Regions from separate parts of the Arthrobacter sp. HMSC06H05 genome, predicted to be linked through region 3. Evidence: riboswitches for the same ligand, from Rfam matches in the RefSeq annotation. Region 3 holds a riboswitch; each other region holds the start of a gene.
The links. Region 3 has a riboswitch for S-adenosylmethionine ahead of HMPREF3160_RS02270 (LLM class flavin-dependent oxidoreductase). Riboswitches for the same ligand answer to the same signal wherever they lie in the genome.

Region 1 (3,248 bases), on a different contig from region 3:
ATACGACGTCACAATGTTCCAGCCAACCCGGCCACCCGTGAGGTGATCCAGGCTCGCGAACCGGCGCGCCAAGAGGAACGGGTCCTCATACGTGCACGACGCCGTCAACCCGAAACCGAGCCTACGGGTGACCGCAGCCATCGCAGACACCGCAGCGAAAGGATCCAGCAACGGAACTTGAACGCCGCGCTCATGCGAGACCGCGTCGCTGCCGCCGTACACGTCATAGGTCCCCAGCACATCGGCCAGGAAGAGGGCCGTGAAACCGCCTTTGTCCAAGGTTTGCGCCAGGCCGGTCCAGTAGCTCAACTGGTCAAAATCCGCTGCCCGGGATTCCGGATGCCGCCACAAACCAGGGGACTGATGCACCGGCGTGGCCATCTCAAACGCGTTAAGAAGCACGGCGCACCTCACCGATCGCGTTGAGACCCTCCGGGACGGTGCCGTTGACCAGGTAGTCGCCGATGATCCGCTCACGGAACACAATCGGGTTATGCGTCGCGACCGTCTGCGCATTGCGCCAGTGCCGGTCCAGGTTCTTCTCCCGCGACGTGTTCGATGCGCCACCCGTGAGGAACAGGTCAGAGCAAATACTGGTCACGATGCCGGGCACAGTCACGTGCGCGCGCTCAACAGCAAGCTCCGCCTCAGTCAGCAAGCGCTGCGCTGTGTCAGTAGCGGCGCCGGTGCCAGCGTCAGTGTTGCCAGTAGCGGCGGCGCCAGTATCGGCGTCACCGTTGCCATCGCCGGTGCCAGCGTCCTCGCCTTCGAGCGAAAGCACGCCCTCGGCGGCTTCGAGCCGCCGCGCAGCCTCAACCACCGCCGACTCCACTACGAAAGCCTGCGCCGAAAGCCGGCCCACAACCCCCAGAATCTGCGGGTCCTCAGAGTGCGGAACACCCAATCCGGTATTGAAGGAGCGGGTCCGCCGGCGCACGCCAGCCGCCGCATCGTTCACAACGTTGCGAGCAATACCGGCCAGCACGGCGAGCAAAACAATCTGGAACAGCGGCGCCTCAAACTGCGCCTCGGCACTGCCGGGAACGCGGTTTAGAATGTGCTCGGGCGCAACTTTCACATCGGTGAAACGCGTGGTTCCCGTACCGGTGAGGCTCTGACCGAAACCGTTCCAGTCATCCTCAAGCTCAACGCCCGGAGCCCGCGTGGAAACGACAGCGAACTGTCGACCCTCGGTCGGTGTTCCATCCGCATCAAGCAGCGTGGCCGAAACCCGGGTATGTGTCGCGTACGCGGTGCCAGTGCAGTAATACTTAGCGCCGTTGAGCACCCCAGTGCCGTCCGCCTGCACAGCCAACGTGGTGTTGAGCGTATTCAACGCATTCCCGCCGATCTCCGTGGATGCGTTACCCACAACATCGCCCGCCAAAACCTTCGCATACCAATACTGGCGGGTCTGCTCATCCTGGTACCGCAGCGTCTCCACGAAACCCGCGTGGGAACGGTATTGATGCGCGATGTTCGGGTCAGCCGCCGCCAGATCGATCAGCAGCTGCACCCAGTCGGTGAAGCTCACGCCCGGGCCGCCGTACTCGGTAGGCACGCGAAGCACGGTGAATCCGGCGCAGTTGAGCTCGGCGATCTCAACGAACGGCAGAACACGATGCGCCTCCCGCTCAGAAGCCCCACTCGCGATGCGGTCAAAGATCGGGCCGAAATGCTCACGCAACTCTGCCAGGCTTGGCGTGTGGCCGGCCTCCCACGGGGTGACCGGCGCGTCCTGCGTGGTGACGTAACGTAGCCCTTCGGCGAAGCTCAAGTCAGCCGAGGAAACAGCGGTGCTGGCTTCCGCATCGGCGGCTGCTGCAGGGTGGACAGGGGTGTGCGTGGACAACGATGACACAGTTATTCCTTTCCATCGTTCCTGGCGGGAGCACCGTGCATAAACCGGTTGCTGCGACTTCAACGAGCCAGGTCTCTCAGTCGCTCTGGATGGGTTACAAGCACCATTTTTATACGTGCCGGCAGGGCACTGTCAACAGCCCGACGGGCGGCGCGCGTCACAAAACGTCAACAAGAAACGCCCCTGCGTGCCTGCTTAGATGCAGGCCCGCGGGGGGCGTTTCGTAAGGCTTTAGCGGGGCTCAGCAAGCAGAGGTCAGAAGGCGACTTTCTCCAGCAGCCGGCTCAGCTCGTGCCGCTCGTCGGAGCTGAGCGCGGCGAGCACCACGTCGTCGGAGGCCATGGTCAGCGCGCGTGCCCTCCGGTAGGCATCCTGCCCCTGCGGTGTGGCGATGACGATCCGGGAGCGACGATCGCGCGGATCCACCTGGCGCTCGACCCATCCCCGCTTCTCCAGGAAGTCCACCAGGTTCACTATCTGGCTCGGGTCCAGGCTCAGGAAGTCGCCGAGTTCGCGCTGGGACGGGTTCACGTCCGCGGCGGCCAGGGCCAGCACGGAGTACTGGCGGACCTTCAATCCCATCTCCTCCTGCAGGACGCGGTTGGCGTGGCTGTGGCCGATGCTGCGCAGCCGGGCCGCCAGGAACTGGACCTGGCCGGCGAGCTCTGACGACGTGAACTCCGCCATGCGCTCGGCCGCAAGCGCTGTGGAGGGGGCGGGGAAGCGCTGGGCGGCCTCGGCCGGGTTCACTGCGGCTCCGGAGGTGTCCTGGGTGGTCGTCATGTGCCTGTTTCCTTGGTCCGTGTAGTTGAGGACGTGATCCGGCTGATCTTGCCCATATAGAGGCTTGTCCCTTGCAGAGGATCGTACTCGAAATGCAAGCCTCGAAAAATAATTGACAATTTCAATTATATGTACTGTCATGGTTCTTGTGTGGTGAACGCCACACCTGGACCATCCGAGAGTATCCGCCGCGAGGCGGCACGCAGGCTCTCTGAACAGAACCGACATCTAGAACGTCACCACCGAAGGAGAACCCCATGTCCCTCGACGGCAAGGTAGCCATCGTCACCGGCTCGGGCGCAGGCCTGGGCCTCGCCTACGCCCAGGAGCTCGCCCGCCAGGGAGCCTCCGTGGTCATCAACGACGTCAACCAGGAGACCGCGGACGCCGCTGTCGCCTCCATCACCGAAGCCGGCGGCAAGGCCGTCGCCGCAGTGGTCCCTGTCGGCACCAGCGAGGCCGCCGACCAGCTGGTCAAGACCGCCGTGGACACCTTCGGCGGCCTGGACATCCTGGTGAACAACGCCGGGATCCTGCGGGACAAGTCGTTGCTGAAGATGTCCGACGAAGACTTCGACCTGGTCATCAACGTCCACCTCAAGGG
Region 2 (3,248 bases), on a different contig from region 3:
CGTCAACGCTGACGTCATCGAGGGTGCCTGGGGTGTCCTTGAGCGCGGTCTCGATCGCCTTAGCGATTTCTACCTTGATCGCGTCATATTCGCGGCGGTCATCGCTGTCTACGTCTTCGACTTCATCCTGGTTGGTGACCTTGGATCCGTCAGCGGCTACCTCGAGCTCGTGACTCTTATTGCCCTTGACAACATCTACGCTCCAGCCGCTCTTATCGTCATCCCAGTCGAGGTCAACGGCCTTGCCGCCAACTTCCTTTTCAGCGGTCTCGATCGCCTTGAGAGCGTTCTGTTGGCTACCACCCTTGGTTGGGGCTTGCGCGTTGTTGTCTGCAGAGTCCTTACCATCAGCGTCATCGGCGTCAGTGTTCTGCGCCTGCTGAGTCTCAGTCTGCTGAGTTTGGGTCTGCTGGGCGTCCTGGGTGGGTTCGGAGGTTTTGTCCTCCGTTGGAGCACCGCAAGCGGCAAGAACCAGCGCGAGGGTTGCTACGGACGTGAGGGCTACATGTTTCTTCTCCATGGCCTCAATATACGCAGATCGGGACTCAGATAGCACTGCTTTTTTTGCTCAGCTCTAAGCCAACCTAGATTAACTGCCCGCGTTTGTCCTATGATCAGCGCCTTCCAAACAGCAGGCTTTAGGCGGTTACGAGTGCGCGGTCTGGAAGCTGCGCAAGGTCGCGGAACGTCTTGCCGTGCAGCACGATCGGCTCTCCGTGTTCCTCGCCGTGAGATACAGCGTGGACCTTCAACAGCACGATGGTGTGGTCGCCTGCCGGGACCGTGTCATAGATCGAGGTCTCAAGCCACAGGGCGGCGCGGTCCAGGAACAAAGCACCGGAGTCAGCTAACGTGACGTCGAGGCCGCTGAAACGCTTGGATGCGTCGCGGGAGGCGAGCTGATAGCAGACCTCGCGGTGTTCATCGGCCAGAATCGAGACGCCGAGCCGATAGCCGTGCTTGAGGCGCTGCCATGTGCGGGATTCGTTGCGAACTGAGAAGGATACGAGCGCTGGCTCATATGAGATGCCGACCGCAAAGCTCGAGGAGACCATGCCTTCGTGGTGGCCTCCCACGCGGGAGCAGAGAGCTGCCACGCCTACAGGGAAACGGTCGAATGCCGAACGCAGGGTTGCCTGGTCGATGGTGTGGGTCAGGGACATAGCGATTCATCCTTCGCAAGTATCGGCCGTCCACAATGGCCGGCGCAGCTTGCCGCCGGCATTCCCGACGGCCGAATCGTCACCTGGGGCACCCCACCTACGCGAGAGGGTTGCCGACGGATTAGCCAGGGCCTAAAAATCCGTACTCATGATTCGTGTGTTAAACGATAAACAGTTCAGCGCACGCCGTGCAACTGAATGTGTCATGTAGTTCATTTAATGAGACGAACGCCGCACCCTTTCTCGGGTGCGGCGTTCGTTCACGCCCCTCGCGGGGCGCGTCTCAGACTGTTTCACACGTGAGCTGACACGCGGTTCACATTATGGTTCCGCGCGCTGAGTGCTTGAGTGTTACTTGCCCTTTGGTGCTGCAACAACGTGCAGCGTGGTGTTCGCGAGAACGTCTTCGTGCAGGCGGACGGTGGCTTTGTAGTGGCCAGTGGTCTTGACCTGCTGTGCGATCTCGATGGTGCGCTTGTCGACCTTGCCCAGGCCGGCAGCCTCGATTGCTGCTGCAACGTCGGCCTGCTTGACGGTACCGAACAGGCGGCCGGTGTCACCAGCTTTAACCTCGATGCGGATCTCAGCGTCCTTGAGGCCGTCTGCGATCTTCTGTGCTTCTTCGAGGTTCGCGATGCGGTGGGCCTCGCGAGCAGCCTTGATGGACTCGATGTCCTTCTCGCCACCCTTGGTCCAGGTGATCGCGTAGCCGCGTGGCAGCAGGTAGTTGCGTGCGTAGCCGTCGCGTACTTCGACGATGTCGCCCGCAGCACCCAGGCCGGTTACCTCATGCGTGAGAATAAGCTTTGCCATGTTTCTTCTCTCCTCCTTCTTGCTTAGCCGCGGCCAGCGCCGGAGTATGGAAGCAGGGCAACTTCGCGCGCATTCTTGATCGCCTGAGCGATCTTGCGCTGCTCCTGCACGGTAACGCCAGTTACACGACGAGCGCGGATCTTGCCGCGGTCGGAGATGAACTTGCGAAGAAGGGCGACATCTTTGTAGTCAATGTAGTCGATGTCGGCGGCCTTGAGCGGGTTGGCCTTAGGCTTAGGCTTGCGAATTTCAGGCTTAGCCATCGTGGAGCTCCTTAGTTTGTTTTGGAGCCCGCAGTGTCAGCTGCGGGATGGGTATTGGTTTGAAAACGATTTAGAACGGTGGTGCGGACTGGCCGGGGTTTGCGCCCCAGTCGCTTGAGCCGCCAGAGTTACCCCACGGGTCGTTAGCTGGAGATTGCTGAGGCGCACCCCAGTCTCCGCCGCCGCCCTGGTTCTGCTGGCCGCCGAAGCCTCCGCCTTGGTTGCCGCCACCAAAGCCGCCGCCGGTGTTTCCACCGAAGCCGCCCTGGTTGCCGCCGAAACCGCCTTGGTTACCCCCGCCGCCTCGCTGGTTGCGGGTGACTTGTGCGGTTGCGTAGCGCAGGGCTGGGCCGACTTCGTCGACGTCCAGTTCCCATGCGGTACGGCGGTTGCCGTTCTGATCGTCATAGCTGCGGGCACGGAGACGACCCTGGGCGATGACGCGCATGCCCTTGGTCAGTGATTCCGCCACGTTTTCGGCGTGTTCGCGCCATACGCTGCAGCGCATGAAGAGGGCTTCGCCGTCTTTGAACTCGTTGGCCTGACGGTCGAAGATCCGCGGCGTAGAAGCGACCGTGAAGTTCGCTACCGCGGCACCGGAGGGCGTGAAACGCAGTTCCGGATCAGCGGTGAGGTTACCCACCACAGTGATGATGGTTTCTCCAGCCATGATTCCCCTTAGCGTGAAGCGTTGAAACGTGGTTGTGCCCGCTGAGGACGCGCTTACTTGATGCGCTGGTCCTCTGGGCGGATGATCTTGGTGCGCATGATGGACTCGTTGAGGCCCAAAACACGGTCAAGTTCGGATGCGGTCTGTGGCTCAGCGGTGAAGTTAACCACTGCGTAGATGGCCTCAGCCTTCTTGTTGATTTCGTAGGCCATGCGGCGACGGCCCCAGATGTCGATGTTCTCGACGGTTCCGCCGTCCTTGGTGACGACCTCGAGGAACTTGTTGAGCGTCGGTTCAACGGTGCGCTCGTCGACCTCGGGGTCAACCAGCAGCATCAGT
Region 3 (3,248 bases):
GGCCTCGTCCGCGATGTCCTTGACGGGCACGGCCTTGCCGCGGCGGTACTGGCCGTCGCTGGTGACCAGCAGCTTGGCGCGGGTGTCTTCAACCCGGAAACGCAACGCTTCTGCGCTGACCCCGCCGAAAACAAGCGAGTGGATCGCGCCGATGCGTGCGCAAGCCAGCGTGATGATGATCGTCTCAACGAGCACCGGAAGATAGATCACGACGCGATCGCCGCGGGTGATGCCCAGTTCCGTGAGCGCGTGGGCGGCCTGCGAGACTTCCTCGGTGAGTTCGCGGTAGGTCACGGTGCGACGGTCGCCGGGTTCACCTTCGAAGTAGAGCGCTACTTTGTCCCCGTTGCCCGCCGCTACGTGGCGGTCTGCGCAGTTGACAGCGGCGTTGAGCGTGCCTCCCGCGAACCAGGTTTGCTGCAGACCTTCCTGAGTTTCAGGGTTAGGCGGGGTTAGCGTGTGCACCGTATCCCACGGGGTCTCCCACGTGAGCTGCCCGGCCTGTTTGGCCCAGTACGCGCTGTGCTCTTCATCGCTAAGCAGCGCGTCATCGCTAGGCTGCGCGCTGCTGAGGTTTGCGTTGCTGAGCTGAGCCTGGGCGGCCTGGTGCGCGGGTGCGGACGTTGCGGTCATGCGTTGTCACTCCATCGATCCTGGCGTGAGCACCATGCCCGGTAAAAACCCGGGGTGGTTGCTGCGGCGTCGTAGAGCCAGATCTCTCAGCCGCTCTGGATGGTTGTGCTGTCCATAGTGGGTGACGAATGCGGTTGCACGCAAATCGGGTCAGCGTGTGTGTCATGTTGCTCAACACGGCTGGCGAAGCAAAGGCGTCCGATGCGGCGGGCGATCACCCCACCCATGATCCCGTTGATGATCAGCGCGATGATATCGACGGTAAAGAACACTTCTGGCCGCGCAAATTCCACGTCGCTGTAGCCCTTTCACCTGCAGAAACCCGTGTTATGGCTTGGGGTAATACTTTCGCAAGTGTAGCCGCCGATGCGTGCCGTCATTCTTTGTCATCGGTCACGAGCGATTTGCGTGATGCCCATGGTGTGCCTCTATGCTGAATCCGTATCCATCCAGAGCGGCCGAGAGATCTGGCTCGTTGACGCCGCAGCAACCATCCTGAAGGGTTCCGTAGCAGGAATCGTGAGGGAAAGGTGCTCCCGCCAGAAGACGATGGCGCAGCGTTTGAGGGCTGCGGGAAAGGGTTAACATGTCGTCTGAAAAACCGATTCTTCTCAACGCCTTCGCGATGAACACGATTGGCCACCAGTCCCCGGGTTTGTGGAAGCATCCGGAAGATACCTCGCGGGATTACAACAAGCTCTCGCACTGGGTTGAGCTCGCCAGGATCCTGGAAGAGGGCCGTTTCTCCGCCCTGTTTTTGGCCGATGTGATGGGTGTGTATGACGCGTATGCGAACTCCCCGGAAACGGCGTTGCGTTCCGGTGCGCAGATCCCGTTGGCTGATCCGGCGGTGATCGTGGCGGGGATGGCTGCAGCGACGAAGAACCTCGGTTTCGGTGTCACTGCGGGCACTGCGTATGAGCATCCGGTGGGGCTCGCGCGCCGCATGGCGACCCTGGATCACATCACGGGCGGGCGAGTCGGCTGGAACGTTGTGACCGGCTACCTCGAGTCCGCGGCGAAGAACTTTGGCCAGACCAGCCAGATGGAGCACGACGAACGCTACGATCACGCGGATGAATACCTCGAGGTCGTGTATAAGCTGCTCGAGGGTTCGTGGGAGGACGACGCGGTTGTAGCTGACCGCGAATCCGGCTTGTTCGTTGACCCGGCTAAGGTGCACCCGATTGAACACGAAGGCACGTGGTTCAACGTTCCAGGCATTGCGATCACGGAGCCTTCCCGCCAACGCACCCCGGTGATCTTCCAGGCCGGCGCGTCCTCGCGCGGTATGGCTTTCGCGGGGAAGCACGCTGAGGCTGTGTTCGTTTCGCAGGCAACCAAGGAAGGCCTCGCGAAGACCGTGAAGAAGATTCGTGAAGCAACCGTGGCGGAGGGCCGTAACGCTGATGACGTCAAGATTTTCGCGATGATCACCCCGGTTGTGGGTAAGACGAACGAGGAAGCGTGGGAGAAGTTCCGCGAATACCAGTCTTATGCCGATGAGCAGGGCGCGTTGGCGTTGCTCGCAGGCTGGACGGGCATCGACTTGTCCGAATACCCGCTGGATGCGGTGATCGGTGAAGACGTGGAGTCCAACGCGATCCAGTCCGCGGTGAACATGTTCCAGGCGGCTTCAGGTGATTCTGATAAGCCGTGGAACGTGGGCCAGTTGGCGCGCTACATCGGCGTGGGTGGTTTCGGTCCGGTTGCCGTGGGTACCGGCCGCGAAGTCGCCGAACAGTTCCACGAATGGGTGCGTGACACCGGGGTGGATGGCTTCAACGTCGCCTACGCGGTCAAGCCTGGCACGTTCCGTGACGTCGTGGACTACGTGATTCCAGAACTCGAAGCGCTCGGCGTGTACCCGAGCGCTGAGGAAGCCGCCGACGCCACGGTTGCGTGGGATGCCGACCGCCCAGTGGAAGACCAGACGGGTTCCTCCTTGCGCCACGCACTGTTTGGTCGCGGCGACCGGTTGCCGGAAAACCATCCGGGCGCGGCTGTCCGCCGCTAGGTTGCCACGCTGGCGGGCAGGAGACAGCGCCCGCCAGCCAGGGTAGGCCGTACAATTCACGGCCGCGAATACGACATGGCTGTGGGCGCCAGGATGAACCTGGCGCCCACAGCCATGTCATATTTTTGACGGTGCCTGCTAACGGTGTGCTGTAGCCGTACGGCACACCGCTAGCAACGGGAGTTAGCCGAAGTGGCGTTGCATGGTTGTGCCCCAGCCTTCGCGGATTTCGTCGAGGGTAGCGGAGAACTCGCCTTGAACTTCGATCGCGTTCGAGGAAGCGTCCACGACACCCAGGCGGACGTGGGCGAAGCCGCGTGCCGCGGCCATCGCGGTGAAACGTTCCTCCTCGGAACGCGGCAGGCACACCAGCGCGCGGGCCTGCGATTCAGAGAACAGAGTGGTGAAAGCGTCAATGCCGTCACGCTGCTTGAGTTCATCCAGGTTCACGCGCACGCCGACGCCGTAGCGCATCGACATCTCGACCAGCCCGGCTGCGAGGCCGCCTTCGGAAAGGTCGTGGGCGGCATCGAACATGCCGTCGCGGGAACCGGAAACCAGAAGCTGGCCCAGGGTGCGTTCCGCATCGAGGTCGACC

Region 1: it holds a riboswitch for S-adenosylmethionine, as region 3 does, so the genes downstream of both, HMPREF3160_RS09850 (acyl-CoA dehydrogenase family protein) here and HMPREF3160_RS02270 (LLM class flavin-dependent oxidoreductase) in region 3, are expected to answer to the same signal.
Region 2: it holds a riboswitch for S-adenosylmethionine, as region 3 does, so the genes downstream of both, HMPREF3160_RS05445 (flavin reductase family protein) here and HMPREF3160_RS02270 (LLM class flavin-dependent oxidoreductase) in region 3, are expected to answer to the same signal.

Annotation. Positions count from the first base shown of each region.
Region 1 is NZ_KV788983.1:3,438-6,685, reverse strand. Features, by position in the region: gene HMPREF3160_RS05115 (LLM class flavin-dependent oxidoreductase) at 1-402, opposite strand, end outside; gene HMPREF3160_RS09850 (acyl-CoA dehydrogenase family protein) at 392-1,861, opposite strand; SAM riboswitch class I at 1,871-1,957, opposite strand; gene HMPREF3160_RS05105 (MarR family winged helix-turn-helix transcriptional regulator) at 2,117-2,644, opposite strand; gene HMPREF3160_RS05100 (SDR family NAD(P)-dependent oxidoreductase) at 2,902-3,248, shown strand, end outside.
Region 2 is NZ_KV788983.1:83,255-86,502, forward strand. Features, by position in the region: gene HMPREF3160_RS05440 (PepSY domain-containing protein) at 1-520, opposite strand, end outside; gene HMPREF3160_RS05445 (flavin reductase family protein) at 639-1,163, opposite strand; SAM riboswitch class IV at 1,204-1,317, opposite strand; gene rplI (50S ribosomal protein L9) at 1,515-1,976, opposite strand; gene rpsR (30S ribosomal protein S18) at 2,000-2,239, opposite strand; gene HMPREF3160_RS05460 (single-stranded DNA-binding protein) at 2,310-2,909, opposite strand; gene rpsF (30S ribosomal protein S6) at 2,963-3,248, opposite strand, start outside.
Region 3 is NZ_KV788974.1:113,986-117,233, reverse strand. Features, by position in the region: gene acs (acetate--CoA ligase) at 1-633, opposite strand, end outside; SAM riboswitch class I at 642-739, opposite strand; gene HMPREF3160_RS02275 (hypothetical protein) at 798-1,070, shown strand; SAM riboswitch class I at 1,076-1,189, shown strand; gene HMPREF3160_RS02270 (LLM class flavin-dependent oxidoreductase) at 1,220-2,650, shown strand; gene purL (phosphoribosylformylglycinamidine synthase subunit PurL) at 2,834-3,248, opposite strand, start outside.